DNA from 3 places in the Streptomyces sp. NBC_01013 genome. Region 2 is predicted to be linked to each of the others. Evidence: riboswitches for the same ligand, from Rfam matches in the RefSeq annotation. Region 2 holds a riboswitch; each other region holds the start of a gene.
What was found. A riboswitch is a leader RNA that binds a small molecule or an ion and turns the genes downstream of it on or off. The one in region 2 is predicted to bind cobalamin.
Positions count from the first base shown of each region.

Region 1: it holds a riboswitch for cobalamin, as region 2 does, so the genes downstream of both, OG538_RS34240 (ABC transporter substrate-binding protein) here and OG538_RS28330 (cobalamin biosynthesis protein) in region 2, are expected to answer to the same signal.
Region 3: it holds a riboswitch for cobalamin, as region 2 does, so the genes downstream of both, OG538_RS02010 (CbtB-domain containing protein) here and OG538_RS28330 (cobalamin biosynthesis protein) in region 2, are expected to answer to the same signal.

Region 1 covers NZ_CP108687.1:7,899,575-7,909,358, reverse strand. Annotated here, with positions in the region: gene OG538_RS34250 (ABC transporter ATP-binding protein) at 1-706, opposite strand, end outside; gene OG538_RS34245 (FecCD family ABC transporter permease) at 703-1,782, opposite strand; gene OG538_RS34240 (ABC transporter substrate-binding protein) at 1,779-2,819, opposite strand; cobalamin riboswitch at 2,882-3,069, opposite strand; gene OG538_RS34235 (hypothetical protein) at 3,185-3,337, opposite strand; gene OG538_RS34230 (acyl-CoA dehydrogenase) at 3,334-5,235, opposite strand; gene OG538_RS34225 (hypothetical protein) at 5,399-6,691, shown strand; gene OG538_RS34220 (carbohydrate kinase) at 6,738-7,670, opposite strand; gene OG538_RS34215 (ABC transporter substrate-binding protein) at 7,737-8,693, opposite strand; gene OG538_RS34210 (GNAT family N-acetyltransferase) at 8,795-9,421, opposite strand; gene OG538_RS34205 (YciI family protein) at 9,577-9,784, shown strand, end outside.
Region 2 covers NZ_CP108687.1:6,504,633-6,514,416, reverse strand. Annotated here, with positions in the region: gene OG538_RS28350 (alpha/beta hydrolase) at 1-746, opposite strand, end outside; gene OG538_RS28345 (class II aldolase/adducin family protein) at 1,073-1,741, opposite strand; gene OG538_RS28340 (anion permease) at 1,978-3,240, shown strand; gene OG538_RS28335 (hypothetical protein) at 3,266-3,499, shown strand; cobalamin riboswitch at 3,815-3,948, shown strand; gene OG538_RS28330 (cobalamin biosynthesis protein) at 4,092-5,120, shown strand; gene OG538_RS28325 (cobyric acid synthase) at 5,117-6,658, shown strand; gene cobN (cobaltochelatase subunit CobN) at 6,679-9,784, shown strand, end outside.
Region 3 covers NZ_CP108687.1:456,262-466,045, forward strand. Annotated here, with positions in the region: partial or broken gene OG538_RS01970 (transposase family protein) at 1-367, opposite strand, end outside; gene OG538_RS01975 (VOC family protein) at 524-961, shown strand; gene OG538_RS01980 (hypothetical protein) at 1,256-1,840, shown strand; gene OG538_RS01985 (sigma factor-like helix-turn-helix DNA-binding protein) at 2,052-4,013, opposite strand; gene OG538_RS01990 (pirin family protein) at 4,369-5,334, opposite strand; gene OG538_RS01995 (tetratricopeptide repeat protein) at 5,477-5,833, shown strand; gene OG538_RS02000 (GNAT family N-acetyltransferase) at 6,072-6,581, shown strand; gene OG538_RS02005 (CbtA family protein) at 6,726-7,499, opposite strand; gene OG538_RS02010 (CbtB-domain containing protein) at 7,529-7,744, opposite strand; adenosylcobalamin (AdoCbl) riboswitch at 7,790-7,883, opposite strand; gene OG538_RS02015 (histidine phosphatase family protein) at 8,008-8,598, shown strand; gene OG538_RS02020 (glycoside hydrolase family 15 protein) at 8,685-9,784, opposite strand, start outside.

The DNA.
Region 1 (9,784 bases), 1.4 Mb from region 2:
CGGAGATGAGCGCCTCGGTGATCACCTGCGCGGGAGTGCCGCCCGCGACCACCCTCCCCTCGTTCATCACCACGATGCGGTCGCAGAACATCGCGGCCAGATTGAGGTCGTGCAGCGCGACGACGGCGGTCAGCGGCAACGAGGTGACCAGCGACAGAAGTTCGAGCTGGTGCTGGATGTCCAGGTGGTTGGTCGGTTCGTCCAGCAGGAGTTCACGCGGCTGCTGGGCGAGCGCGCGGGCGATCTGGACGCGCTGGCGCTCACCGCCGGAGAGCGTGTGCCAGGACTGGTCGCGGCGCTCGGTCAGTCCGGTCCGCTCCAGGGCCTCACGTACCGCCGTCTCGTCCGCCGCCGTCGGTGCCGACCAGGCGCGGCGGTGCGGGATGCGTCCCAGACGTACGACGTCCACGACGCTCAGCTCCACCTGGGTGACGGCGTGCTGGTCGACCACCGCGACGCGTCCGGCGACGGTGCGGCGGCCGATGGCGGCCAGTGGATCGTCGTCGAGGGTGACCAGACCAGCGTCCGGGGCCAGGACTCCGGCGAGTATCCGCAGCAGGGTGGACTTCCCGGAGCCGTTCGGGCCGATCAGGCCGAGGGTGGCGCCCGGCGGCGGAGCGATCGAGACCCCGTCCAGGATGAGGCGGCCACCCGCCTCCCGGCTGACCCGGTCGGCCCGCAGTCCGCTGGGGGTGGCCCTGGTCACGGGGCCCGCCGGGTGCGGTAGAGGACCAGCACGAAGGCCGGGACCCCGATCAGCGCGGTGACGACTCCCACTGGAACCTCCTGCGGGTCGAGTACGGTCCGGGCGAGGGTGTCCACCCACACCAGGAAAACGGCCCCGGCGAGTGCGGTGACCGGAAGGAGCCTGCGGTGCCCGGAGCCGGTGAGCGCGCGGGCCGCGTGCGGCAGCACCAGTCCGACGAACCCGATGGCACCGGCCGAGCTCACGAGGGCGGCGGTCAGCAGCGCGGTCGTGCACAGCAGGACGATCCGGGTGCGGCCGACGTGGACGCCGAGCGTGGCCGCCGCGTCCTGGCCGAACGCGAAGGCATCGAGCGTACGGGCGTGGCCGAGGCAGACCAGCAGTGTCGCGACGAGCACGGCGCAGCAGATCCAGACATCGTTCCAGCCGACCCCGCCGAGTGAGCCCAGCAGCCAGAACAGCACCCCGCGGGTCTGCTCGGCGTCGGCGGCGGTCATCACGACGAAGGAGGTGAGCGCGGAGAAGAGCTGCATGGCCGCGACCCCGGACAGAACGACCCGGTCGGTGCTGCCGCCGAGGGTGTGGCTGAGCAGCATGACCAGGGCGAAGGAGCACAGCGCCCCGATGAACGCCCCGGCCGACAGCGATACCGCTCCCCCGCCGACACCGAGCACCACCACCACGACCGCACCGGTCGAGGCCCCGGAGGAGACACCGAGGACGAAGGGGTCGGCGAGCGGGTTGCGCAGCAGTGACTGCATGACGGTGCCGCAGACCGCGAGTCCGGCGCCGCAGACGGCTGCGAGCAGGGTGCGCGGCATGCGCAGGTTCCAGATGATCCCGTCCCGGATCGGGCTGAGCCGCGGCTCACCGGCGCCGAGATGGGCGGCGACCGTGGACCAGACGTCGGCGACGGAGATCCGGGCCGGGCCGATGGTGACGGCGAGCGCGACGGACAGGGCGAGCAGCAGGAGCCCGGAGGCCCACAGGAGTCCGTCGCGGATGCCGCGCCGGCCCGTCGTGGCGTGCGGACCCGCGTCCTCGCGCGGCGCCGCGGCCCGTTCGGTGTCCGTCACCCCGCGAGCCCGAAGGTGCGCAGCCCGGCGGCAACGCGCTCCACGCCCTCGACGGTCCGGATGGTGGGGTTCATCGACTGTCCGCTGAGCAGCACGTAGTGCTTGTCCCGGACGGCGTCCATGTTCTTCGTGACGGGGTTGGACTCCAGGAAAGCGATCTTCTTCGCGGCGCTCTCGGCGGTCTGGGACTTGCGGGTCAGGTCGCCGATGACCAGCACGTCCGGGTTGCGATCGGCGACGGTCTCCCAGTTGATCTGCGGCCATTCCTCGTGCGTGTCGTCGAAGGCGTTCTTCGCGCCGAGTTCCCGGGTGATGATGCCGGGCGCACCGCAGCAGCCCGCCAGGTAGGGAGCTTCGGAGTTGGCGAACCAGTACATCAGGGAGGTGCCGGAGGCGTCGATGCCCTCGGCCGCCTTCCGCACCCGGGCGCGCAGCTCGGTGACGAGCTTCTCGCCGCGCCCGGGAACTCCGAACACCGCGGCCAGGTCGCGGACTTCGGCGTAGACGCTTTCCATGGTCAGGGCACCGGTGCGGACCCCGTCGCCGTCCTTGCTGTTGTCCTTGGCGGTGCAGTCGGCGGGCGAGACGTAGGTGGGGACGCCGAGCTTCTCGAACTGCTCGCGGGGAGCCACACCGCCCTTGGCGAGGGTCGACTCGAAGGACGCGCTGACGAAGTCGGGCTCCTGGTCCAGGACCTTCTCCGACGAGGGACGGTTGTCGGAGATCCTCGGGACGCCCGCGTTGGCCTTCTCCAGTCCCTTCAGTACCGGGTCGGTCCACGTGGCCGTGGCGGCGAGCCGGTCGGCGAGGCCGAGCGAGAGCAGGATCTCGGTCGACCCCTGGTCGACCGGCACGGCGCGCTTCGGCGCCGCGTCCACGGTGACGGTCCGTCCGCAGTTCTTCAAGGTGACCGGATAGCCTTCGGCTTCCCCGGACTTGGCGGCGGTGCTGTCCTTGCCGCCGCCGCAGGCCGTCAGCAGGATCAGTGCCGCGGTGAACAGGGCGGCGGAGCGGGCGGGGCCGGCTATGGGCGGCACGGAGTACCTCGGCGTCTCTGGGCCCATGCGCGGGGCCCGCTGTACGGAGTTCCGTGGCCCGGTACCGGGCCGCGGGTGCCAGCAGGTCTTCGGACTCGGGTTCATACGGACGGGACGCCTTCCCGGGAAACCGTGGGTCTCCCAGTGGCCGTGGCCCCGCCCGTCCCCCTCACCGCTGCGCGTCAGTTCCGGATTCTCACCGGATTCCCTGACCCCTACGTGGAGTTCGACTGGCTCCGGCACGCTACCACGGGCCTCCGCCCAGCTCAGCGGCGGTGTGCCCGGTGGCGCGGGTGGTGGGTCGGCCGGGGCGGTGTGCCGGCGCACCGCCCCGGTCCCGGAGTACCCGGGCGGCCCCAGTCCGGTTACGCCTTGCGGCGAACCGATTCGCCACCGGGGATGCGCGGCCCCGCGCACCGCCGCGAGAGCGCGGCCGAGGTACCCCAGAAGGCCAGCAGGACGACACGGAGACCCAGCCGCCGGACCGCGTCCGCCGCCCGGTGCGAGGTGCCCGTCATCGCGCGCCCCCGGCAGGTTGCCTGGCCGCGGTGGTGTGCCAGGAGGCGCCCGGGTCGTCGTAGGCGTGGGTGTAGTGGGGACCGGCGATGGGCCAGTCGGCGAGCAGTTCCCCGGGCAGTGCGAAGGATTCCGCCAGCTCCGGGAGATGGCGGCTCACCGCGGCGACGAGTTGTTCGGTGGCATCGGTCAGCCCTTCGACCTGACCGGCGGTCAGGTGGCCCGCGGCGAGCAGGTCCCCGCTGTTGTCCGCGACCCAGCGCAGCGCGAACAGCCGGGCGAGTTCGCCCAGCCGCTCGCGGGCCTCGCCACCGGGCAGAGCTGCGAGCGCGTTCTCGTACGCGTGGGCCGCCTGCCGGTACGCGTGGGCCTCGACTCCCCGCAGCGCGGGTCCGGACGCCGCGTTCCAGCGCTCCAGCGGGCCGCCGTGAGGGACCTGGGCCATCCGCGCGGCCGCCCGGGCGAACCGGATGCGCTCCACCTGGCCCAGGAGCCGGCCAAGGAACCGCAGGTCAGCGAGATCGCCGTCCGGCGGGTCGCCGGCCGGATCGTCCTGCGGGACCTGGGCGGCGTCGAAGAGCAGTCCGGCGGCCGCCCGGGAGTGGATGGCCAGGTTGTCGCCCTCGGCCGTGATCGCGCCCTCGATCCCGGTGACGAGCTCGGTCATCCCGTTGCTCTCCAGGAGACCCTGGGCGCCGCACCGTTCCCGGCACTCGACGATCACCGACCGGGCCTGCCAGGTGATCCATCCCTTGGCGATGTCGACCATCCGCTCGGCGGCCTCGCGTTCCGCGGGCGGGCCCGCCGCCGCCTTCTCCCACCGGTCGAGTACGCGCCGGTGCAGCAGGCTCATCGCGAAGACGGTGGCCATGGCCTCCGCGAGCGGGCCGTGGTGGCTGCGGTGGGCGATGACCGGCACCGGAGGCGACGCACGGCCTCCGGAGACGAAACGGTGGCCTCCGTAGCGCACGGCGAGGGCCAGCGTGGTGCGTGCGGAGCCCACCGCGCTGGCGCTCATGCAGATGCGGCCCGTGGTGACCCGCCCGATCGAGGCGAGGAAGCGGCGCCTGTGCCCCTCGGTGTCGCTGCGGAAGACCCCGTCGTCGCCGACCCGCCCCTGCGCGCCGCCGAGCAGCGCGGCGCGGCCGACAAATACCTGGTCGAAGGAGGTGAGGCAGTGGTCGACGGGGCTGCCCATGCGTGCGGGGAGCCGGCGCACCCTGATACCGGGGAGGGCTCGGGACGCGTCCGTGAGCGGCACCAGCAGCAGGAAGACCCCTTGGTCGACGCCGCCGACGATCAGCCGGGCGGCGACGAGCCCCGACTTGGGGCCCCCCGCCGGGCTGGTGTTGGGCATGAACTTCTGTGCGCCGGCGTGCGGGGTGTGCAGAACGAATCCGTCCCGGCCGGCGTCGTAGGTGGCGGTCGTCTCGACGGCTGCCGCGTCGTTGCCGTGCGCCACTTCCGTACAGAGGAAGGTGCCGATGCGTCGCAGCCGGAGGAAGTCCGAGAGATCGCGGGGGGTCTCGGTGTCGTGGTCCAGGAGGCTGCCGAGGAAGAGGTTGTAGTGAATGCCCGCGACGGTGGTGAGCGCAGGGTCGACCGGGGCGAGCCATTCGTGCAGGGCCGCCAGGGCGCGGGGGTCCGCGGCCGGCCGGGCCGCGCTGTCCAGTGCGTTGTTGAGCGCGCGCAACCGTGCGTGGGCGAGGGCGAGGCGCTCGTCGGGGGTGGGTCCGGGAGGCGGCCAGAGCGGCCGGCGGAACGGCTCGGTGGCGACGAGCCGGCGCCAGAAGCCGTGCTCTCGGCGGGCGTCCGGGCCGAACAGCACGGTGCTGAGCACTTCGGCGACCGGCCCGGTCCCGGCTCCCGAGGGGCCGGTGCTGTCGAAAATGGCGTTCATAAAAGCGGGAACGATCAGGAAACGTCCAGGACACCCCCGCAGCCGTCGTCCAGGCTTTCCCCTCGCCCGGCGAGCGGCGGCACCCGGCGGCCCGGCCGCCCTCCGTCACCTGTATGCAGCAATTCGCCGCGCTGTGGCGGCGGCCAGGACATCCCCTTGGGGCATGGAACGGCACCCTGACGAGTCGGCTGCACAGACGGAGCACGCCGAACTGGAAACCCTGCGCGCCCGTGTGGCACAGCTGGAGACCCGCGCCCCGGCCCGCTCCCGGCCGCGCCTGCGTTCGTTCTTCGCGGTCCTGCTGATCCTGGTGGCGGCCGTGCTCACCCCACTGAGCATCCTGTCGAGCTGGGCGAGTGACGTCGCCGGGGACACGGACCGCTACGTGGACATGATGGAGCCGCTGGCCGCGGACCCCGATGTGCAGGCTGCGGTGACCAGACGCGTCACCGATGCCGTCATGAGCCATCTGGACATCGACGCACTGCTGGCAGACGTCGCGCCCGCCGACCGGCCCGTAGTGGACAAGGCGCTGCAGAAGCTCGGCGGTCCACTCACCACGGGTGTCACGAACTTCGTGCACGGCACCGTGGAGCGGTTCGTGAGCAGCGACGCGTTCGAGCGGGTGTGGAGCAACCTCAACCGGCAGGCCCACGCCTCCGTGGTGAAGGCCCTGACCGGCGAGGGCGGCGGCGCGGTCAAGCTGAACGGCGACACCGTCACCCTGGATCTCGCCCCTGTCATCGACCGGGTGAAGCAGCGCCTCGTCGACCGCGGTCTCACGGTCGCCGGGAAGATTCCCGAGATCCACACCGACTTCACCATCCTCACCTCCGACTCGGTGGGCAAGGCGAAAAAGGGATTCAGAGCGCTCGAACTGCTGGGCTTCTGGCTTCCCGTGTTCACACTGGTGGTGGCTGCGGGCGGGGTGCTCCTGGCCGTACGCCGCCGGCGGGCTCTGGTCACCGCGGCTCTGGCGGTCGCGGTGGGTGCGGCGCTGCTGGGGCTCGGGCTGTGGGCGGGACGCGCGTTCTATCTCGACAGCCTCCCCTCGGATGTCTCGCAGCCGGCGGCGGGGGCGGTGTTCGACACGCTGGCCGGCTATCTGCGTGCCGGGATCCGGCTGGTGGTGACCGTGGGCGTGGTGGTGGCGCTCGCGGCCTGGCTCACGGGGCCGGGCCGTGCGGCCACCCGGGTCATGGCGATGTGGAGCGGCGGCATCGGAGCCGTACGCGATGCGGCCGGTTTCACCGGCGGCCCGGTCGGCAGGTGGGTGCACCGGGCCCGGCGGCCGCTGAACTGGACGGTGGTCGTGGTGGCCGTCGCGGTGCTCCTGGCGTGGGACCGGCCGACGGGCCTGGTCACGGTGTGGATCGCGCTGTGCGCCCTGTTCGTGTTGGCGGTCGTCGAGTTCCTCGACGACGACAGCACTCCGCATCTGGCGGCCACGGAGTAGCACCGGCGTGACCTGCCGGATGTTCTCGCCCCGGCGGACAGTCCGTTCACATGCGGCCGAGTGCCGCGTCCAGTTCCGCCAGGCCTGGCGGGTTGGCGCCTGCCCGGGCGACCGTGACGGCCGCCGAAGCCGAGGCGCGGCGCAGGACGTCCATGACCGTGCCCTTGTCCAGTGCCCGTAGCCGTTCCCGGCCGGCCGGTCCGAGCAGCCCGTGCAGGGCGAGTGCGTGCAGGGTGCCGGACATGAAGGCGTCCCCCGCCCCCACCGTGTCGACGACCGCAACCGGCAGTGCGTCGACCGTCACCGGCCCCTCGGCCAGGACCGCGAACGCTCCGTCGCCGCCCCGTGTGACGAGGACGACGGCCGGCCCGGTGGCGAGCCACCGCCCGGCGACCTTCACCGGGTCCTCGCCCGGGTACAGCCACTCCAGGTCCTCGTCGCTCGCCTTCACCACATCGCTGAGCGCCACGCAGAGCTCGGCCCTGCGTACGGCCGCCTCGTGGTCCCCCATCAGCGCCGGCCGGACGTTGGGGTCGTAGCTGACGGTCGCGGCGGCACGCAGCGATTCGACGGCTGCGACGACCGCGGCCGCACCCGGTTCCGTGACCGTCGCGATCGAGCCGGTGTGCACGTGCGAGGGTGGCCGCTCCAGGGAGACCGGGCCGAGCGTCCAGGCGATCTCGAAGGTGTACGTGGCCCGGCCCGCGCCGTCCAGGGCCACAGCCGCGGACGGGGTGGGTGCGGTGGAACCGTCCGTGATGACGTCGACGCCGGATCCGGTCAGATGGTCGCGGATCAACCGCCCGTTCTCGTCCGGTCCGAGCTGGGTGAGCAGTGTCGCGTCGTGGCCCAGTCTCGCCAGGCCGTAGGCGACGTTGGCCGGGCTGCCGCCCGGGTGGACCCGGTCCGCCGCATCCGGCAGCCGGACGATGTCTGCGACGCATTCGCCGATGACCAGCAGGTCGAGTCCGTCGAGCATGAGGGTGATGTCTCCCGTTGTGCGAGGGCGTAGGCATCCTGGCAGAAGGCACTGCCCGCGGACGCGTCAGCCCGATCCTGCCGTGTGCGGCCCGTTCCGGCCGGCACCAGGTCGCCCGGCCTGCCCTGTGGCCTCCCCGGGCGGGCCCGTCCACGGCTCCAGCGCATCGGCGACGAGCGCCAGGAACCGCGCGTGGGCCCGCGCGCTGCACACCGGCTCGGGATTCCAGGGCACCACCCGCACGGAGCGCTCGACCGAGGACCACGGCCCGTCGCTCCGGAGCTCGTCGAGGGGGGTGGCGTGGGCTCGGATGTCGGCGAGCACGACATCCGGTCGCAGCGCGGCGGTCCGGGCCCAGCCGACCGTCGACCAGTTCGCTCCGGGCCCCGCGGCGGGTTCCACCAGGCCGACGCCGAGCTCGGTCAGCGCCCGTAGTTCGGGCCACATACGAGGGCGGGCCAGATGCGCCTGCTCCCGGCCCGCCGCGGACAGGGCGAGCACCCTCGCCCTGTCCGGGCCCGAGGTGAGCACCCGCAGTCTGTCCCGGGCCGCCTCCAGCTCCTGGGTGGCCGCGGCAGGCTCCTCGGCTCCGAGCGACCGGGCCAGGTCGGCGAACCGTTCACCGATCTCCGCGAGCGTGCGTGCCTGGCCCACGTCGATGACGACGACCGGGACGTGCCCCTCGACGTGCTTGGCCGTCGCGGGATCGAGGCCGTAGACCTGGCCGCCGCCGTAGCTGACGGCCACCACGAGGTCCGGTTCACCGGACAGCAGGGTGTCGGCGTCCAAGCCGCCGCCCGCCCCGACGTACGGCACGTCGGCCGACGGAAGCGAGCCCGTCTTCGCCGGGTCCGGCACCGTGGGGTCGTCGTGCCCCGAGCCGAATATCCCGCTCGGGCGGATGCCGTGGTCCCATAGGGTCGCCCCGGCCTGGACGTAGGCGAGAACCCGCGTCGGCCGCCTCCCGGCAGTCGACACCTGACCACGGTCGTCGGCGAATTCCCACACGGTCCGCTCGCTCACGTCACACACCTCTCGCCACCGGTCGCCCGCCCCCCGTAGCGGTCTCGTCCAGGACTACCTGCCCAGCGAACGCGCGTGGCACCCACGGCTCCGGTGCCGGACTACAGGTCCGCCGCCGTGGAGCGCACGAGGTAGGTGACGGGCCCGGGATCCGGGACCTCGATCTCGGCGAATCCGAGTCGGTCGTAGAACGCCCTGGCCGGGGTGTTGGCCGTGAGCATGGACAGGTGCACGCCCTCGACCCCCTTGGCCTGGAGGGCCGCGAGGAAGGTGCGCATCAGCTGCCTGCCGTACCCCTTGCGCTGCCATCCGGGCAGTAGGTCGATGTGCAAGTGGGCCGGGTGGGCGGCGAGTTCGGGCAGGACCATGCGCTCCGGGTTGTGGAGGAGTCCGATCATCTCGTCGCTGGGGCTCCGAGGTGCTGCGTCCGGCCGCGGGTAGCGGTCCTCGACCAGTGGCAGCCACCGCTTGCGGAACTCCGCCACGAAGCCCGGCGTGTCGGCCGTGCCCAGGATGTACCCGACCGCCCGGCCCGTCCCGTCGTCGACGACGAAGGCGAGATCGGGTTCGAGGAAGGCGTAGGGCGCGGCGAAGATCGACGGCATCAGTTCGGGATCCGGATACAGGTGGCGGGAGTCGCCGCCGTTGTCGGCCGTCCGCACACAGATGTCGGCGAGGGCGGTACGGTCGCCGGACTGATAGGCCCGCAGGCCGGGAAGCTGGGTCACCGGCTCATCCTGGCGCCTCTGGGAGCGCTCCCACAAGCGTGGTGGGAAAGATTTCGTCGAACACGCCCGTGTTCCGTGTCGATCCGGGCCGCAGCCGTTCGTATAGAGGGTGAGAGACCGGCACGGCGCCGGCTTCGCACCCAAGGAGGCACCCCATGAAGCACTACCTGCTCAGCGTGGTCACACCCACCGACGGAATCCCGCCGGCCCCCGAGGAACTGGAACAGATCATGCGGAGGGTCGGAGGCTTCCACCGCGAGCTCGAAGAGGCGGGGGCCTGGGTCTTCGACGGTGGCCTGAGCGCGCCGGACACCGCCACCGTCGTGCGGGCGAAGGACGGCGACACCGTGCTCACCGACGGGC
Region 2 (9,784 bases):
GCGGAGTTGACGCACGCGTGGAGGGCCATCGAGGCGCCGGTGGACCAGCCGTACAGCACGACCTGTTCGGCGCCGTAGCGCACGGCGAAGCGGATGGCCGCATCCAGGTCCCGCCATTCGGACTCACCGAGGTGGGCGAGGCCGTCCGGAGAGCGGGGGGCTCCGGGGTCGCCGCGGTAGGCGAGGTCGAGCACGGGCAGCTGCTGCCCGTGCAGGAAGCCCGTCACGTTCAGCGCGTGTTCCCGGGTGGTGCCGAGGCCGTGCGCGGCGATGACCCAGGTGTCGCGCGGGCCCGGCACGAACCAGGCGGGCAGGCCGCCGAGTTCGCCGGGGATCTCCACATCCCGGAAGGCGAGGCCGAGGGATGTGGCCGGGTCGCCGCAGTGGAGCTCCGGCGTGATGCGCACCTTGGCGCCGGGGCTCAGGGTGCCGCGGTTCACGCGTTCCAGTCGGCGCACGACGGTGTCGGGGGCCTGGTGGGCCTGCTCGATCACGGGCCCCACGACCGCGTGGACGTCATCGCCCACCAGCCCGTAGGTCCCGGGACGGAGTGAGGTGAAGGACCGGGTCAGAGCGACCTGCCCGGCCGCCGTCGCATGGACGGTCAGTCGGCGGTCGGCGGGTAGAGGGCGTCCGGGCGGCGCCTTGAGGGCGACATCGCCTGCGTACCGGCCGGCCGCGACCGCTGCCGCGCCGACGCCGAGGATCGTGGTGACGGCAGCTGCCGTTGCTGTAGCGGGGCGCACCGCTTCAGTGTCACGGGCTTCGCCGGCCACGGCCAGTGGGCGGGGCCGTCCGGTGAGCCGGCCGGACGGCAGAAGGGGTCTGACGCGTCCCGGCCGGGACGCGGAGGACTCCCACCGGCTCACGGCGGATCGCGGAGGACGGCGGGCCGCCCGCGGCCGGGCCGCGCAGGACCCGCGCCGGCCCACCGCCGAGCCGCACAGGACCCGCGCCCCCTCACCGCCGGGCCACGGGGGACACGGACACACAGCCGGCCCACCGCCGAGCCGCGCAGGACCCATACCCCCTCACCGCCGGCCGCGAGGGACACGGACACACAGCCGGCCCCTCACCGGTCCTGGCGCGGCTGCCCGTACCCCTTCAGTGCTTCCCCGACGTCACCCAGCTGCTCCGGCGTGAGCAGCGCCGGGGTGCGGCCCGGTACGGAGCTCGCGGCGAGCCAGAGGCGGCACAGCCATTCGAGCTGGGCGGTGCGGTCGTACGCCTCGTCGAGCGTGGCGCCGTAGGTGACGGTCCCGTGGTTGCCCAGCAGGCAGCCGGTGCGGTCGCGCAGAGCCGTGAGCATGTTCGCGGCCAGTTCGTCCGTGCCGTAGCGGGCATAGGCGGCGACCCGTACGGGGCCGCCCAGCATCGCCGCGGCGTAGTGGACCGACGGCACCTCGGCGACCAGGGTGGAGACGGCCGTGGCGTGCACCGCGTGGGTGTGCACGACGGCGGCGGCGTCGGTGTTCCGGTACACCGCGAGATGGAGCGGCAGTTCGCTGGTGGGGGCCATCGTGCCGAGGACCTGGTTGCCCTCCAGATCGACGCCTGTCAGGTCCTCCGGGCGGAGCCGGTCGTACGGCACTCCGCTCGGGGTGACCAGCACGGTCGATCCGACCCGGGCGGAGACGTTGCCCGACGTCCCCACGACCAGCCCTTCGGAGGCCGTCCTGCGGGCAGTGGAGACGACTCCGCCCCAGGCCCGTTCGATCGATTCTCGCCACTCGTCGCTCATACGAAGATCCTTTCAACGGATGAGCGACCCCTTGCCGCCCCTGCCGCGAACGTCCGCCCGGGCCCCGGATTCCGGGCCCAGACCGGCCCGTGCCTGAACTCCGCCGTCACGCGGCGGACGAAAAGGGCAACGGCACTCCGGTTGGGGTCACCGCAACGCCCTGCTCAGTTCATCTTCCGTTCACCCAGATTGCCTACGGTCCACTTGCCACTGACGTCGAACGATTGCCTGGGTAAATGGAACACATCACGCTGCTGCTCGCGATTGTGATCGTGACAGCTCTAGTGTTCGATTTCACGAACGGTTTCCACGACACCGCCAACGCGATGGCCACCACCATCTCGACCGGCGCACTCAAACCCAAGACAGCGGTGGCCATGTCCGCCGCTCTCAACCTCGTCGGCGCGTTCCTGTCGGTGGAGGTCGCCAAGACGATCTCCGGCGGGATCATCAATGAAGACGGGCTCAGAACCGAGGTCATCTTCGCGGCGCTCGTCGGCGCCATCCTGTGGAATCTCCTGACCTGGCTGGTCGGCCTGCCGTCCAGCTCCTCCCACGCACTGTTCGGCGGCCTGATCGGCGCCGCGGTGATGTCCGCGGGCTGGTCCTCCGTCGACGGCGGCACCGTCGTCACCAAGGTGCTGCTCCCCGCGGTCGCCGCGCCGGTCGTCGCCGGTGTCGCCGCACTCCTGGCCACCAAGCTGACGTACCGCATCGGCGGGAAGGCCACGGGCGGCGCCCAGGAGAAGGCCACGGCGAAGGGATACCGCGCCGGCCAGATCGCCTCGGCCGGGCTCGTATCGCTCGCCCACGGCACCAACGACGCGCAGAAGACCATGGGCATCATCACGCTCGCCCTGGTCACCGGTGGCGTCCTCTCCCCCGGCTCCAACCCGCCGGTCTGGGTCATCGTGTGCGCCGGCCTCGCCATCGCACTCGGCACCTACCTGGGCGGCTGGCGCATCATCCGCACCATGGGCAGCGGCCTGACGGAGCTGAAGCCGCCGCAGGGCTTCGCCGCCCAGACCAGTGCGGCCACCGTCATCCTGGCCTCCTCGCACCTCGGCTTCTCCCTCTCCACCACCCAGTCGTGCTCAGGTGCCGTCATGGGTGCGGGCCTGGGGCGCAAGGGGGGTGTGGTCCGCTGGTCCACCGCCACCCGGATGTTCGTCGCCTGGGGCCTGACCCTCCCGGCCGCCGGGCTGGTCGGTGCGGGCGCGGAGTTCCTCACCAAGCAGGGCACCTGGGGTGTCGTGGTCGTCGCGGCGCTGCTGATCGCGGGCTCCGGTGCGATCTGGGTGCTCTCCCGCCGCAAGCCCGTCGGGCACGGCGACGTCGCCCCGGCCGGTGAGGACGCCGAGCCCGCGGGCGTCGTCACCACCGCCATCGCGGCCGTCAGCCCGCCGCCCACCGCTGCTGCCCAGACCCACGACCTCATGGCCACCATCCCGGCCCCGGTCGGACCGGTCACCGACCCGGCCCGACCCGCCACGGTCTAAGAGCCTCCGGTAAGGACACATCCACATGAACATCGACTGGGCAGCCCTCGGCACCGTCTTCGGCGTCTCCCTCGTCGCCACCGTCGCACTCGTGGGGCTCTTCACCCTCGGCATCGTCGGTCTCTCCAAGCAGCCGGAGCCTGCCGCACAGGGCGGCTCGGCGGGCGGGTCGCTCGTGCTGGCCCGCGCCGGCGCGTACCTCTGCTTCGGACTGTGTGCAGCTGCCGTGGCCTACGGCATCTATCTGATCGTCGCCTGAGAGGCTGTCGGACGGCTTCGGATCGGGTGGCGGACGCGGCCCGGTTCGTTGCTGTTCCAAGGCTGAGGAGGGAGCCGACGCGAAGCGTCGGTGACCGACGACCACGCCGGAAGCGTGCGTTTCGGGGCATGGCCGCCCGGTAAGCGGTCACCCGGACGCCTCTGAGCCCACCACTCCCACCCGTATCGGGCCGGACGCACCTCGTGCGCGTCCGGCCCGATGTGCGTCTCAGCACACTGCACCGCCGCAGGTCAACGGCAAGTTGACGGGCGTTCGCAGAGCGTGGTGGACTGCCCGAGCCATTACGGCGACAGCAGAGGAAGCCGGTGCGAATCCGGCGCGGTCCCGCCACTGTCACCGGGGAGCAGTCCCCCACCACTGGAAGTCACGGTCCACGCAAGTGGACTGGAAGGCCCGGGGGAACTGCGGATCCGGAAGCCAGGAGACTCTCGTCGCCGTCACGTCGAACCAGGGCGCGGACCCTGAGTGAGGACATATCGCCATGCCCGGCTGCCGTGCGTCCGAATCCGTGCTGCTCCTGCCAGCACCTGCCTGTACGAAGGTCCTTCGAGGCGCAACGGCCGGCTGAACCGTGCGTGCCGATCGCATCTTCGCGTACGGCGCCACGGCCGGTCTGATCGGCGATCTGCTGCTCGGTGATCCCCGCAGGGGCCACCCGGTCGCCGCCTTCGGGCGGGCCGCGGCAGGCGTCGAGCGCCGTCTGTGGCGTGACCACCGCGGGTGGGGCGCACTCCACACCCTGGTCTGTGCCGGAGGCGCCGCCGCGGGTGCTGCCCTGGCCGCCCATGGGCTGCGCCGCCACCCCGCCGCGTCCGTCGCCCTGACCGCCGCCACCACCTGGTCCGTCGTCGGCGGTACGTCACTGGGCCGCGAGGCCCGGTCCATCGGCGATGCCCTGACCGCCGGGGACCTCGACCTGGCCCGGGAGCGGCTGCCGCATCTGTGCGGCCGCGACCCGCAGTCCCTGGACGGCCCTCAGATCGCCAGGGCCGTCGTGGAGTCCGTCGCCGAGAACACGTCGGACGCCGTGGTCGGCGCGCTGGTGTGGGGTGCGCTGGGCGGGGTCCCCGGGCTCGTCGGGTTCCGGGCCGCCAACACGCTCGACGCGATGGTCGGCCACAAGTCGCCCCGCTACCGGCGTTACGGCTGGGCCTCGGCCCGCCTCGACGACCTCGCGGGCTGGCCGGGTGCCCGGCTGACGGCCCTGCTCGCCGTGACCGCCGGGGGGCGGCCACGGCGAGCGGTCCGTGCCTGGCGAGCGGACGCGGCCAAGCACCCCAGCCCCAACGCGGGCCCGGTGGAGGCCTCGTTCGCGGGCGCGCTCGGCGTGCGGCTCGGTGGAACGCTCGCCTACGGCGGCCGGGTCGAACACCGCCCCGTCCTCAACGGGGAGACGGGCCGCGCGGTGGAGCCCGCGGACATCGAACGGGCCGTACGGCTGTCGCGCCGGGTGAGCGCACTCGCCCTCGGCGTGAGCGTGGCGGCCCGGCTGGGCGCCGGGGCCGTGGCACGACGGATCACCGCGCGAGGGATCACCGGCCCTCGGCCCGCATCACCTCGCACCGCAGCACCTCGACTCTCAGGACGGAGACCGACATGAGCGGCGGACTGCTGGTCGCCGGGACCACCTCGGACGCGGGCAAGAGCGTCGTCACGGCGGGTATCTGCCGCTGGCTGGTGCGCCGCGGCGTCAAGGTGGCGCCGTTCAAGGCGCAGAACATGTCGCTCAACTCCTTCGTCACCCGCGAGGGCGCCGAGATCGGCCGCGCCCAGGCCATGCAGGCCCAGGCCGCCCGGGTGGAGCCGACCGCCCTGATGAACCCGGTACTGCTCAAGCCCGGCAGCGACCGCTCCAGCCAGGTCGTCCTGATGGGGCGTCCGGTCGGCGAGATGAGCGCCCGCGGCTACCACGGCGGCCGGCAGGAGTCGCTCCTGTCGACCGTCGTGGACTGCCTGGAGCAGCTTCGGGGCACGTATGACGCAGTGATCTGTGAGGGGGCGGGCAGTCCGGCCGAGATCAATCTGCGGCGTACGGACATCGTGAACATGGGCATCGCGCGGGCGGCACGCTTCCCGGTGGTGGTCGTCGGCGACATCGACCGCGGCGGGGTCTTCGCCTCCTTCTTCGGTACGACGGCGCTGCTCTCGGCGGAGGACCAGGCGCTGATCGCCGGCTATCTGGTCAACAAGTTCCGTGGCGACGTCTCGCTGCTGGAGCCCGGTCTGGACATGCTGCGCGATCTGACGGGACGTCCGACGTACGGGGTGCTGCCGTTCGCCCACGGCCTCGGCATCGACGAGGAGGACGGTCTGCGGGTATCGCTGCGCGGCACCGTGCGCGAGTCGGTGCTCGCACCGCCGCACGGCGAGGACATCCTGCGCGTCGCGGTGTGCGCCGTGCCGCTGATGTCCAACTTCACCGACGTGGACGCGCTCGCAGCCGAGCCGGGCGTCGTCGTGCGCTTCGTGGACCGCGCCGAGGAGCTCGCCGACGCCGACCTCGTCATCGTGCCCGGGACCCGCGGCACCGTGAAGGCTCTCGCCTGGCTGCGCGAGCGCGGGCTCGCCGACGCGCTGCTGCGGCGGGCCGCCGAGGGCCGCCCGGTGCTCGGCGTCTGCGGCGGCTACCAGATCCTCGGCGAACGCATCGAGGACGACGTGGAATCGCGGGCGGGAACGGTCGACGGGCTCGGACTGCTGCCCGTACGCATCCGGTTCGACCGCGAGAAGACCCTCGCCCGGCCGGTCGGCGAGGCACTCGGCGCCCCGGTCGAGGGGTACGAGATCCACCACGGCGTCGCGGATGTGCGCGGCGGCGAGCCGTTCCTCACCGACGGGCGGGGCGGGCACCTGGACGGCTGCCGGTCCGGCGCCGTGTGGGGCACCCACTGGCACGGCTCGCTGGAGAGCGACACCTTCCGCCGCCGCTTCCTGACCGAGGTCGCGAAGGCCGCCGGCCGCCGCTTCGTGCCCGCCCCCGACACCTGTTTCGCCGGGCTGCGGGAGGAACAGCTCGACCGCCTCGGCGACCTGATCGAAGAACACGCGGACACCGATGCGCTGTGGCGACTCATCGAGTCGGGCGCACCGGCAGGACTTCCCTTCATCGCCCCCGGAGCACCTGGAGCACGCGCATGAACGCCTCACTGACCGCCCCGCTGAGCACCGTGCTGCTGCTGTCCACCGCCGACACCGACCTCCTCGCCGCCCGTGCCTCGGGCGCGCCCTACCGGATCGGCAACCCGGCCCGCATCGACGCCCAGGACGAACTGCCCGCGCTGATCGAGGGCTCCTCGGTCGCCGTGGTCCGCCTCCTGGGCGGCAAGCGCGCCTGGGAGGACGGCCTCGCCGTCCTGAGGACGTCCGGTATCCCGACCGTGCTGCTCGGCGGTGAGACGGTGCCGGACGCGGAGCTGATGGCCGAATCGTCCGCACCGGCCGGCGTCGTCGCCGAGGCGCTGCGCTATCTGGTGGAGGGTGGCCCGGGAAACCTCGTCGAACTGGCCCGCTTCCTCTCCGACACCGTCCTGCTGACCGGGCACGGCTTCGCCGAACCGCAGAAGATGCCCGAGTGGGGCCTGCACGGCAGCCGTGCGTTCACCGAGGGCCGCCCGACCGTCGGCGTGCTCTTCTACCGGGCGCACCATCTCTCCGGCAACACCTCGTTCGTCGACGTGCTGTGCGACGCGATCGAGGCGCGCGGCGCCAACGCCCTTCCCGTGTACTGCGGTTCGCTGCGCGGCGCGGACGCCGGGCTGTACGAGCTCCTCGGCCGGGCCGACGCCCTGGTCGCCACGGTGCTCGCGGCCGGCGGAACCCGCGCGTCGGACGCGTCCGCCGGGGGCGACGACGAGGCCTGGGACATCGGCGCGCTCGCCGATCTGAACGTGCCGGTCCTGCAAGGGCTCTGCCTCACCTCCTCACGCGCCGCCTGGGAGGCGTCGGACGCGGCGCTGGCCCCCATGGACGCGGCGATGCAGGTCGCCATCCCCGAATTCGACGGCCGCCTGATCACCGTGCCTTTCTCCTTCAAGGAGCAGGGCCCGGACGGGGTTCCGGTGTACCGCGCCGACCCCGAGCGGGCCGCCCGCGTCGCCGGGATCGCCGTGCGCCACGCCGTCCTCAGGCACAAGGCCAACGCGGAGAAGAAGCTCGCCCTGGTCTTCACCGCCTACCCCACCAAGCACTCCCGCGTCGGCAACGCGGTCGGCCTGGACACGCCCGCCTCCGCGGTACGGGTCCTGGACGCCCTGCGCGACGCCGGATACGGGGTCGCGGAACACCCGGACAACGGCGACGAGCTGATCCACCGCCTCATCAACGCCGGTGGCCACGACGTGGAGTGGCTGACCGAGGAGCAGCTCGCCGCGGCGCCCGCGCGGGTGCCGCTGGCCGACTACCGGGAGTGGTTCGCGAAGCTGGAGCCCGGGCTGCGCGACTCGATGCTGGAGCACTGGGGCGAGCCGCCGGGCTCGCTGTACGTGGACGGGGACGACATCGTCCTCGCCTCGCTCCAGTTCGGGAACGTGGTGGTGCTGATCCAGCCGCCGCGCGGCTTCGGCGAGAACCCGATCGCGATCTACCACGACCCTGACATGCCGCCCTCGCACCACTACCTGGCGACGTACCGCTGGCTGGAGAACACGTTCGGCGCGGACGCCGTCGTCCACATGGGCAAGCACGGCACGATGGAGTGGCTGCCCGGCAAGGGCCTCGGCCTGTCCGCCGGCTGCGGCCCGGACGCGGTACTCGGCGAACTGCCGCTGATCTACCCGTTCATCGTCAACGACCCGGGCGAGGGCACCCAGGCAAAGCGCCGCGGTCACGCCACGGTGGTCGACCACCTGGTGCCGCCCATGGCGCGTGCCGACACCTACGGCGACCTGGCGAAGCTGGAGCAGCTGCTCGACGAGTACGCGCTGGTCAGCGATCTGGACCCGACGAAGGCACCTACGGTGCGGGCGCAGATCTGGACGCTGGTCAAGGCCGCGGAGCTGCACCACGACCTGCATGTCGACGAGCAGCCGGGCGACGACGACTTCGACTCGTTCGTCATGCACATCGACGGCTACCTCTGCGAGATCAAGGACGTCCAGATCCGCGACGGTCTGCACGTCCTGGGCGGTGGCCCGGCCGGCGAGGCGCGGGTCAACCTGGTCCTGGCGGTGCTGCGCGCCTCGCAGGTGTGGGGTGGTACGGCAAACGCGCTGCCGGGTCTGCGGGCGGCCGTCGCCGAGCACTTCGGGCTCAGCGAGAAGGAGCTGCTGGGCGAGCCCGGGGCCGCCGTGAAGGTGCCGGCCGAGCTGAGCGAGCTGGTGGACGGCCCGGCCCGGACGGGCGCGGACGCGATCGATCTGCTGGAGCAGTTGTGCCGCCGGCTCGCGGAGGGCATGGAGGCGCGCGGCTGGGACGTGAGCGCCGCGGCCGGTCTCGTACGGGAGGTGCTGGGCTTCGAACTCCCGGACGCCGTCGCCGTCCTGGGCTTCGCCTGCGAGGAGGTCGTGCCGCGACTGGCACGGACCACGGACGAGATCGATCACATCCTGCTGGCGCTGGAGGGCGGCTTCGTCCCGGCGGGGCCTTCCGGTTCGCCGACGCGCGGGCTCGTCAACGTGCTGCCGACCGGCCGTAACTTCTACTCCGTCGACCCGAAGGCGATTCCGTCCCGGCTGTCGTGGGAGGTCGGCCAGTCGCTCGCCGACTCGCTCATCGCCCGGTACCTGGCCGACACGGGCGACTACCCGAAGTCCGTCGGGCTGACCGTGTGGGGCACGTCCGCCATGCGCACCCAGGGCGACGACATCGCCGAGATCCTTGCGCTGCTCGGCTGCCGCCCGGTGTGGGACGACGCCTCGCGCCGGGTCACCGGCTTCGAGGTGGTGCCGGTCAGCGAGCTGGGCCGGCCGCGCATCGACGTGACGGTCCGGATCTCCGGCTTCTTCCGCGACGCGTTCCCGCACGTGGTGGGCCTGATCGACGACGCGGTCAGGGCGGTGGCGGAGCTGGACGAGCCGGCCGACGCCAACTACGTACGGGCGCACGCCGACGAGGACACGGCGGAGCACGGCGACCGCCGCCGGGCCACGGCACGCATCTTCGGCTCGAAGCCGGGCGCGTACGGGGCAGGGCTGCTGCCGCTGATCGACGCCCGCAACTGGCGGTCGGATGCGGACCTGGCCGAGGTGTACGCGGTCTGGGGCGGTTACGCGTACGGACGCGGGCTGGAGGGCCGGGCGGCGCGCGGGGACATGGAGACGGCGTTCC
Region 3 (9,784 bases), 6.0 Mb from region 2:
GATCGGTGGAAGATCTGCCAGGACTTCAGCCGTGCCATGCGTCGTTCGACGGGTGCCCGGGCCTCGGACAGGGCCCGGTTCTGGGCTCGCTCGGTGAGGGTGAGTTCACCGCCTGGCGGGCGGCGCTCGGCGGTGGTGACCCGGTCGCCCGCACCGATGCAGGCCCTGTCGGCAAGGACCGGGACCCCCTGGCGTGCGCAGATCCGGAGGATCTTGTGGTGCAGGCGCCCGTCAGATCGTGGGTCCGGCCCGGCAGCGTTGGCGACAGCCACAGAATCTGCCCGGCCGGGTCCGTGACGACCTGCACGTTCACCCCGTGCCGTTTGTGTTTCGAAGAGTAGTCGGCACTGCCGTCGCCGACGCGGTCGCTGATCTCGCTGCTCTGGGCGGTGCTGCCGACACCGGCGTTCTCAGGGTGGCGGACAGACCGCGCAGACGTCCGTCCACGGCAGGCTCGGCGCTGGTATTCGGCCCCGTTCTCGCCTGAAGCGCCCGATCCGCCCGGCTCGGTAGCATGCGACACATGGCCATCAAACTTGAGAACGTCGGCATTGCCGTTCGCGACCTCGAAGCAACGATCTCCTTCTTCACCGACCTCGGCCTGACGGTCGTCGGCCGTGACACTGTCAGTGGTGAGTGGACCGACACCGCCGTCGGTCTTGATGGTAATCACGCCAACATTGCCATGCTTCAGACGCCGGACGGTCACGGTCGCCTCGAACTATTCGAGTACATCCACCCCGAAGCGATCGAGTCCGATCCCACTCTTCCCAACGAGATCGGCATGCATCGGGTCGCCTTCTCCGTCGACGACATCGACAAAGCCCTTGAGACAGCCGCAAAGCACGGATGCCATCCGCTTCGCGGTGTGGCTACCTACGAGGACGTCTACAAGCTCACCTACGTCCGCGGTCCCAGCGGCATCCTGGTGATGCTCGCCGAGGAACTGAAAAAGAACTGACGGCCGATCGGGTCACGTACTGACCTCGTGGCGGTGGGAGACGAGCCATGCCTGACAGCGCTCATGCCGCGTGGGCCAACCTCGGCGACGAGTTCAGTGATCACTTGGGGGGGGCCGACACGTAGTGCCGCGCAGGCGTCGGCAGGTGGACGCAGTACGGGACGGGAGGAGGTGGGGGGCGTTGACCGCTACTGAAGAGGCCGCGCCGAGCCACCTCGGTGAGGTGGTCGTGGACGACTTCAGCAGGCGGTTCGGCGTCGGACCGCGCAATGCCGCACTTGAGGCAGGGCCCCCGTGACCGGGATCGAGCAGGAGACGAATCGGATCTCGGACGGCCTGTCAGTCATGCACGCCCTTGCACGCGTTCTCGGCCGTAGGTATTCCGAAAAGACACCGCAGTGGTCAGAGCTCGGTTTCCCGGTGATCGACCGGGGCACATATGCGATCTTCCCGCTCGCGGTGGCCCGCACGCAGGAGGACGCCGATTCCGGAAGGGCCGAGCGCCTGTCCGACATAAGACGCGGCCTGCAGCGCAGTTGCGTCCACTTCTTCGGAGGCGACGACTTCCATGCGGAGATGGAGCTCGATGCCGAGGACGGGTACGGCCGGAAGCTCGCCGACTCCGGAGCCCTCATCACCGGGCCGCCCTGGGAATGCTTGTGGAGTATCCAGCGCTTTGCCGTGGTTCTCGTGCACTCGGTGGATGAGCGAAGCGCATGGGAAACCCTGGCCCTCCACATCATCCCGATGGACTGGGTCCGATACCGCCCGCTCAACTCGGGAACGAAACGCGAAGCATCACGCTACCGACGGATCATCCGAGAACGGGACGCCGCCGACGTGGTCTGGTCGTGGCCGCTCTCGGCTGCGGACACGTGAGAACTCCGGACCGCGAGTTCTCCGGCTCCTCGTCCGATGTTCGGCGTCGGCAACACCCGGCCGGGGTGAATCGAAGACTCGACCGCCACGACCGGGTCCGCCACAGCGCCGACGTACTGACGCCGTGGCGTGAAGTGAGCGCCCCACATGCGACGTCCCCTTTTCCGCGAGCAAGCACCGGCAGCGGTCCGGGCCGGACCGGATTGAGCCCTTAATCGGCTTCCCACCGGGTGATGAGGTGCTTCTTCCAGCCCTTGGGCGGAGGCCAGGGGACGCCCCAGACGGCGAGCTGCTCCCGGGTCCAGCCGCCGGCAGGAGTACGGGCAAGCTCGATGTCCTCCGGGGAGGGGGCGATGCATGGGGCGACGGGTGCGGGACCGGACGCGCCAGGAAGACGGTGGGGTGCGGGCACGACCGGGTCCTTCGCAGTGCTGGGACCGTTGGACGGCAGGGCCGGGCGGAGCCGGTAGGGGCGGCTGTGCCATGTCCAGCCGTGCTTGAGGATCAAGGAACACAGGCCCAACGTGTCCAGGGGCAGCGAATCGGCCGCAGCTACGACCTGCGGCCAGGTGAGCTCTCCCTGCGCATCGAGGGCGGCAGCCAGCGCCGACTCCAGGCGTGAGTCGACCGTGCGGTGTTCGAGCAGTCGGCGGGTGCGGTAGCCATCCGTGGCCACGAGTCCCCAGCCCCGGGGCCGGCAGAACTCCTCGGTGGCCCGATACTTGGCGACGTTGACGGCCATCGCCATTTCGTAGACCGGTTTGACCTCGATGAGGATGCAACGGCCGTCCACCGTCGCAGCCAGGAGATCCGGGTAGTAGGTGCGCTGCTGCCCCGCGAACTCGTAGCTGATGGCCAGGGGTTGTTCCTGGTAGTAGGCGATCTGCGGCGCGAAGCTCAGCAGTTGGATCACCCTCAGCTCTGCATCTGACTCGTACGACACATCGCGGTCCGACTTCGGGCAATGCCACACCCCGAAGCGTCCCCGGTCGGCGCTCTCCTCCTCGCGAAGGGTTTCCAACTCAGCTCGGGGCGGGGCCGGTTCGGGCTCGCCGAACCAGGTGACCTCGTCGGTCAGCGCCTTCCAGCGTCGGCCGGCACGTTCGACACGTCGCTCCCGTGTCGCGTCACGACGAGCCGACTCGTGCCGCAGGATGCGTATCGTCGACGCCTCTGCAGCCAGGTTGTCCGCACGGACCTTGTTCGCGCCGGCCAACCGTGCCAGAAGGGGTATGGCCTGCCGGGGCGTGACCGAGGGCAGCAGCACGTCTGCCAGGTCGAGTAACCGTTCCGCCGCCGATGGCCCGGTCTCCGGGGGCACCCGTTGCACACAGCTCAGGTCGGCCAGAACCTCTCGGAGCTTTCGCGAAGCCGGCGCGTCGGTATGCGCCAGGCGGCGGATCGCCCTCGTCTGCAGTTGCCGGACCCGCTCGCGCGACACGCCGCAGGTCTCCGCGACCTGCTCCAGGGTATGGGCGGGTTGATCGTCAAGTCCCAGGCGGCGGGAGAGGACGTCCCGGTCCCGCTCCGCGGGCATCTCACCCACAGCTGTGGTGAGCAGCTCTCTCAGGACAAGCACCGTGTCGGCATCGCGCTCGGCGATCAGTGCCCAGTCGGCTGTCAGACCCACGGCGCCCGGGCACACACACTCAAGCAGCCAGTGATCCAGCAGCAGCACCTGTCCGTGGTGCCACAACCTCCGGGCCGCAGTGCGCCGTACAGCCTCGGGTCTGGCCGCCAAGGCGTGAGTTGTTCGTCGGGCAAGGAAGACCTCACGGCGCTCGGAGCGCAGGACATGGCCGGTCACGTGCTCCCAGTCCGCCAGCACCTCGGCCGCCGAACTCGCCTCAGCGGCCCCCAGGGGCTCGGTGGACGCGTACCCCCTGTGGCGCTCACGCCGTTCGCTGAGACGCCGCTCGGCAGCCACCTCCCGCCATGCGTAGCCAGGATCCGCGGCCAGCCGAGACCTCAGCCAGTCCAGTGGATCATCGACGGCCGAACCGGACTGTGACACGAACCGGTCCAGACGCGCATGGACACCGCCCGTCGTACGGCCGTGCCGCTCAGCGAGCTCGGCCAGAGCAAGCCCTTCGCGCACACCTTCGACGAGCTCAACGTCCTCCTCGTCGCTCCAGGCACGGCCACGCCGTGCCCCGGCCGTCTGATCTGGCACGCTTTCTCCCCCTCGGCTCCGGCCGTTGTGGGGCAGTATGACTGCTGCCGACAGCACGCCGCTACAGAATCGGAGCTGCTCCGAGCCGACTGTTTGGGGGACTCGTCCACGTTCGCACTTCGAGGCCAGGACTACCTTCCAGACTCCTGGGGCGGTCTTCGATTCCGGCGATGGCGCAGCTGACCCGCTGCACTGGGCGCTGCTTCCCGGATTCCCTGACCGGCCAAGGGTGGTGGGGTCAGGCCGGCTTCATCGTGGGACCTGACGAACGCGGAGTGGGATCGGCTGGAGTCATTCTTTCCTCCTGGTGGTGCGTGGAGGTCGGAGCAGCGATCGCCCGTGCTGAGCCCGCAGTTCAGCGCACTCGCCCCCGGGGCTTCAAGGGCACAGGGGGCAACGCCGGAGCCGGGAGCGGCGCACCGTCGTAGCCGCGCACCGCGCCGAACCGATCACCGTTCATCCAGTCCTCCCGCGCCTGGGTGATGTCGTCCTGGGTTCTGCCCACGAAGTTCCACCACATGACGATCTCCTCCTCGAAGGGCTCACCGCCCAGGAGCATCAGACCCGCGTCGGACTCCGCGCGCAGCGGAAGCTCGGTGCGTCCGCAGCCGAGGTAGAGCATGGAGCCCGGCAGCACCGGGACGCCGTCGACCTCCGCCTCGCCGGACATCGACAGCACGGCGTACTCGAAGTCGGGGTCCAGCGGGAGGCGTGCGTCGGCCCCACGGCTCAGGGCGAGATCGGCGCCGACGATCGGGGTGTACGCGGTGCCGGGCGAGGTGGCGCCGTCGAGGGTCCCGAGGATCACGGTGGCCGAGAGGCCCGGAGCGGTGACGGTCGGCAGGTCCGTGTGGTGCTGGAAGTGGGGTTCGACGGCGCGGTGGGCATCGGGGAGGGCGACCCAGAGCTGGGCCCCGTGCAGAAGCGAGGCGTGCGGCCTGGGGCTCTCCTCGGAGTGACTGATGGCGCGGCCGGAGGTCATCAGACCGAGCTCGCGCGGGCGGATCGTCTCCAGGCTGCCCAGGCTGTCGCGGTGCAGGACCTCGCCCTCGTGCAGCCAGCTGACCGTCTGCAGGCCCATGTGAGGGTGGGGCGGCACCTGCATGCCGGGCTCGTCGGCGATGTCGTCGGGGCCGTAGTGGTCGACGAAGGCCCAGGCCCCGACCATGCGGCGGCCCAGATTGGGCAGCAGTCTGCGGACCTCGGTGGACTCGCCGAGGCGGACATGGCGCGGGGTGAGGAGTTCACGTACGGGTTCGGCGACGACGAAACCCCGTCCTCCGCAGACGGAGAGTGTGGCCTGGCGATCGAGATTACTCATGGCGGTCAACCTATTCCCGTGCGGCTCCGGGCGGGCTGCACCCACGCCCAATAATTAGTGGAATGTTAAACGACATGTGGGTGTTGTGGCGGATGGAAACGTACGGGAGCGGCCCGGCGGCACCCTCGACCGAGGAGATCAGATGAGCGACACCTACTACGAGTTCGGTACCGCCGCCGAGCGCTGGGATCGCGCTCAGTTCTTCTTCGATTCGAAGGAGTACACGACTGCGGCCCGGATTCTGGGCGGACTGGTCGAGCAGGTGCCGGAGCAGGTCGCGCCGCGCTTGCTGCTGGCACGGGCCTACTACCACTCGGCGCGGCTCGTCCGGGCCGAGACGGAGCTGCGCGCGGTGCTGGAACTGGACCCGGTCGAGCACTACGCGCGACTGATGCTCGGCCGCACGCTGGAGCGTCAGGGTCGACAGGCCGAGGCGGACACCCACCTGCGGATGGCGGCCGCCCTGTCCGGGGACTTCACCTCGGCAGCCGATGCGTGACCCCAGGGCCCGGGAACTTCGCCTCGGCAGGCGATGCGTGACCGCCCTCCCCGGGGGCCTGGCCCCGGCAGCCGAGCCCTGACCGCACGGTCCGGGTACCTCACCACGCCGGCCCATGCCTGCCCCCACTGGCCGGAGACCTCACCCAGGCAGGGTGGCTCCCGGCCGCCCGCACGCGCCGGGCCGCACCTGGAAAATCCAGGTGCGGCCCGGCCGCATCGCGTGATACCCACAGCCCATGACCGACCTCGTCACACCACGTCTGCTCCTGTACCCCCTGACCGCCGCCCACGCCGAGCAGGTGGTCGCGGGCCGGCCTGCCGGCGGTGCGCGCTGGGCTCCGGGCTATCCCTCGCCGGGCGAGATGAGGGCGGCCAAACGCTTCCTGGAAACGTGCGCCGATTCAGGCGATCCCCATCCCTACGGTCCGTACGCGATACAGCGCCGCGAGGACGGCACGGTGATCGGCGGAGTGGGGTTTCACGGGGCACCCGACGACCGGAGGCACGTCACGATCGGCTACGGGCTCGTGGAGTCGGCACGGGGAAGGGGTTACGCCTCCGAGGCGCTTCGCGCGCTGTTGCGGTTCACCCGCGACCAGGGCATCGCCTGCGTCCACGGGGACACCGATCTCGACAACACCGCCTCCCAGCACGTCATGACCGCGGTAGGGATGCGCCTCGTGAAGGAGGACGCACAGCTGAAGCACTACCGGATCGACTGGGACGGGCCCGCCACCCAGGAGTGAGAAGCGAGGCGGCTTCCGCACGCAGCAGAGCCCACCGGGTTCCCCGGCGGGCTCTGTGCGTGCCGTCGTCGCGACGTACACGGTCCTGCCGCAGACGTCACGCCGTTCCGGGCCGGCCTGCCTGGCCCGTGGTGGCTCCCGGCCTCAGCCCACGATGGTGGCCGGCCGGTTCGCCGTGACCTCCCCGGCCGTGACCGCATCCCGTCTCGGCACCAGCAGCCGCTCGGTGAGGTACCCGAAGACCAGCCCGAAGGCCGTCCAGAGCGTGATCTGCACCGCGAGCGTGGCCAGCCTGAACTCCCAGAGCAGAGAAGCCGGGAAGTCCTTTCCGACCTCGTTGAACGAGGGCAGGAAGGCGTAGGCGAGGCCGACCACCAGGACATAGCCGGCGGCCGCGGCGATGGTGGCGTTCCAGTTGCCCAGGCGCGGGGCCAGCCGCCTGCCGAGAAGGACGGCGGCGACGGCCAGCAGGACACTGAGAGCGACCATCAGGAAGAACAACGCGGTGCGGCGGCCGATGGTGTCGGGGTCGCCGACCGCGGGCGGATTCGCCGGATACTTCAGGAACGGCACGATGTACACGGTCAGCAGGGCCGCTCCCGCGATCAGCGCAGCCGTCGCCCGGGGTCCGAAGCGGCCCATCCGGCCGAGGGCGTAACAGAAGACGAGCGCGGCGATGCCGCCTACGGCGACGCCGAAGACCAGTACACCGGTGGCGAGGCCGCCGGTGGCCTGCATGCTGCGGCTGACGAGTTCCGCGCCACCGCCGTGGTCGTGGGTATGTGACTCTTCGAGGGCGATGGCCGCGTCGACACGGGACTCGCCGAGGAAGTAGGCCACCACGAGTGCGATCGCACCCGCGACGAGGCCGGCCAGCATGCCGCGGACCAGCAGAGCTCTGACAGATATGGAGTTCATGAGGAATTCCCCTGGATCAGCCGGATGGATCAGTGGCAGGGGAAACCGAGGAGGTGACGGCCGTCGTGGACCCACTCGTGCACGCCTTCGCCCGAGATGAGCGCGGTAGCGCCCTGCTCGGCGCCGACGAAGTAGAGCAGGACCAGCATGAGGACGCCGAAGAAGACCGCCCACGGGGCAATGGCCTTCAGTGAGATGGGGGTGATGGCGGGTGTGACGGCGGCGGGGGCAGCAGTCTGTGCCATGGCAGAACCTCCTGGGGGAACACGCGTCCCGATCGTGGTGCCTGAGACGAAGGTGCTGGGTCTGACTTCCCGCACAGGTACGGGTTCACAGTGGCGCGACCGTGCCGGATTCTCACCGGACTTCCGTCACACCCTCGTCATGTCGTCGCGACCATACCGCCTGGACGTGACGGCCGCCATGGTGCCCACGGGCGGGCCGTTGGCCCTCGGATGCCATGGTGTGCTTGGCCGAGGGGCCACAGTTCAGGAAGGTCGTAGCGGTGATGACGGTACGGGTGATGTTGATCTCACCGGCGATGAACGCCGCGCTGCGCGAGGCCCGGTTCGCCGGTGACGCGCCCCTCGACGACGCCGGACTCCGGCCGGCCCGCGCTGCCGCTGCCGCCGGATCGGTCCCGGCAGCGGACCGGTGGCTGCGGGGACCGTCCCGACGCTGCGCGGGCACCGCGACGGCGCTGGGGCTGCGAGCCGAGCACGAACACGAGCTACGGGACTGGGAGATGGGCCGTTGGTCCGGCGCACGACTGTCCGAGGTCGGCGCGGACGAGCCGGACGGAGTGGCGGCCTGGCTGGCGGATCCGGCCGCCGCACCGCACGGTGGTGAATCCCTGCTGGGCCTGTGCGCCCGAGCGGCCTCATGGCTCGACTCGCTCCCCGGCAACGATGCCCGTCGGGTCCTGGCGGTGACCGAGCCCGCCGTGATCCGGGCCGCCGTCGTCCATGCGCTGGCCCTCCCGGCCCAGGCGTTCTGGCGGCTGGACGTGGCTCCGCTCACGGTGACGGAGCTCAGCGGCAGATCGGGGCGGTGGAACCTGCGCTGCGGCCGGCCGCTCGCACCCGAGGAAGAGGGCTGATGACGGCGGCAGGACAGCCCTCCCACATGTGCGAGCCCACGTGTGCGAGCCCCTACATGTGCGAGCCCCTGCAGACGTGTTGGCTCCTACGCCGCGCCCCCGCGCTCCCCGTTGAGCCTCGCGTCCAGGGTGATGGCGGCGTCGATCAGGGCGAGATGGGTGAACGCCTGCGGGAAGTTGCCCAGTTGTCGCCCTGTCAGCCCGATCTCCTCCGAGTACAGGCCGAGATGGTTGGCGTAGGAGAGCATCTTCTCCAGAACCAGTCTGGCCTGGTCCGTGCGCCCGGCCCGCGCCAGGGCGTCGACGTACATGAACGTGCAGAGGGAGAAGGTCCCCTCCGAGCCGCGCAGTCCGTCCGGTGACGCTTCGGGGTTGTAGCGGTAGACCAGGCTGTCGCTGACCAGCTCACGTTCCATCGCGTCCAGCGTGGACTCCCACATCGGATCGTCCGGCGTCATGAAGCCGACCGTCGGCATGCGCAGCAGTGACGAGTCGAGTACGTCGTCACCGTAGTGCTGCACGAAGGCCTGCTTCTTCTCGTCCCATCCCTGGCTGAACACCTGCTGGTAGATCGCGTCGCGGGCGTCCAGCCAGCGGACTCGGGCCGCCGGGCGGCCGTCGTCGTAGGCGATCCGGACCGCTCGGTCGAAGGCCACCCAGGACATCACGCGGCCGTAGGTGAAGTCCTTGCGGCCGCCGCGGGTCTCCCACAGCCCTTCGCCGGGCCGGTCCCAGTTGTCGACCAGCCAGTCGAGGAGGGTGTGCAGCGCGGTCCAGCCCCGGTGGTCGAGGTGCATGCCGTGCTGGTGCGCGAAATAGATGCTGTCGAACGCCTCGCCGTAGATGTCCAGTTGCAGTTGGTCCGCCGCTCCGTTGCCGATGCGGACCGGGGCGGAGCCGCCGTACCCCTCCCAATGCCCCAGGGTCTCCTCGGTAAGGTCCGAGGAACCGTCGACGCGGTACATGACGTTCAGCGGCCCGGTGCCGCCCGTGTGACCGGCCTCTTCCTTCACGCGGTCGTGCAGCCAGCTGATGAACGCGGTCGCCTCTTCCCTGAACCCCAGGCCCAGCAAGGCGTACACGGAGAACGAGGCGTCCCGGATCCAGGTGAACCGGTAGTCCCAGTTGCGCTCCCCGCCCAGTTGCTCGGGCAGCCCGGTCGTCGGCGCGGCTACCAGGGCTCCGG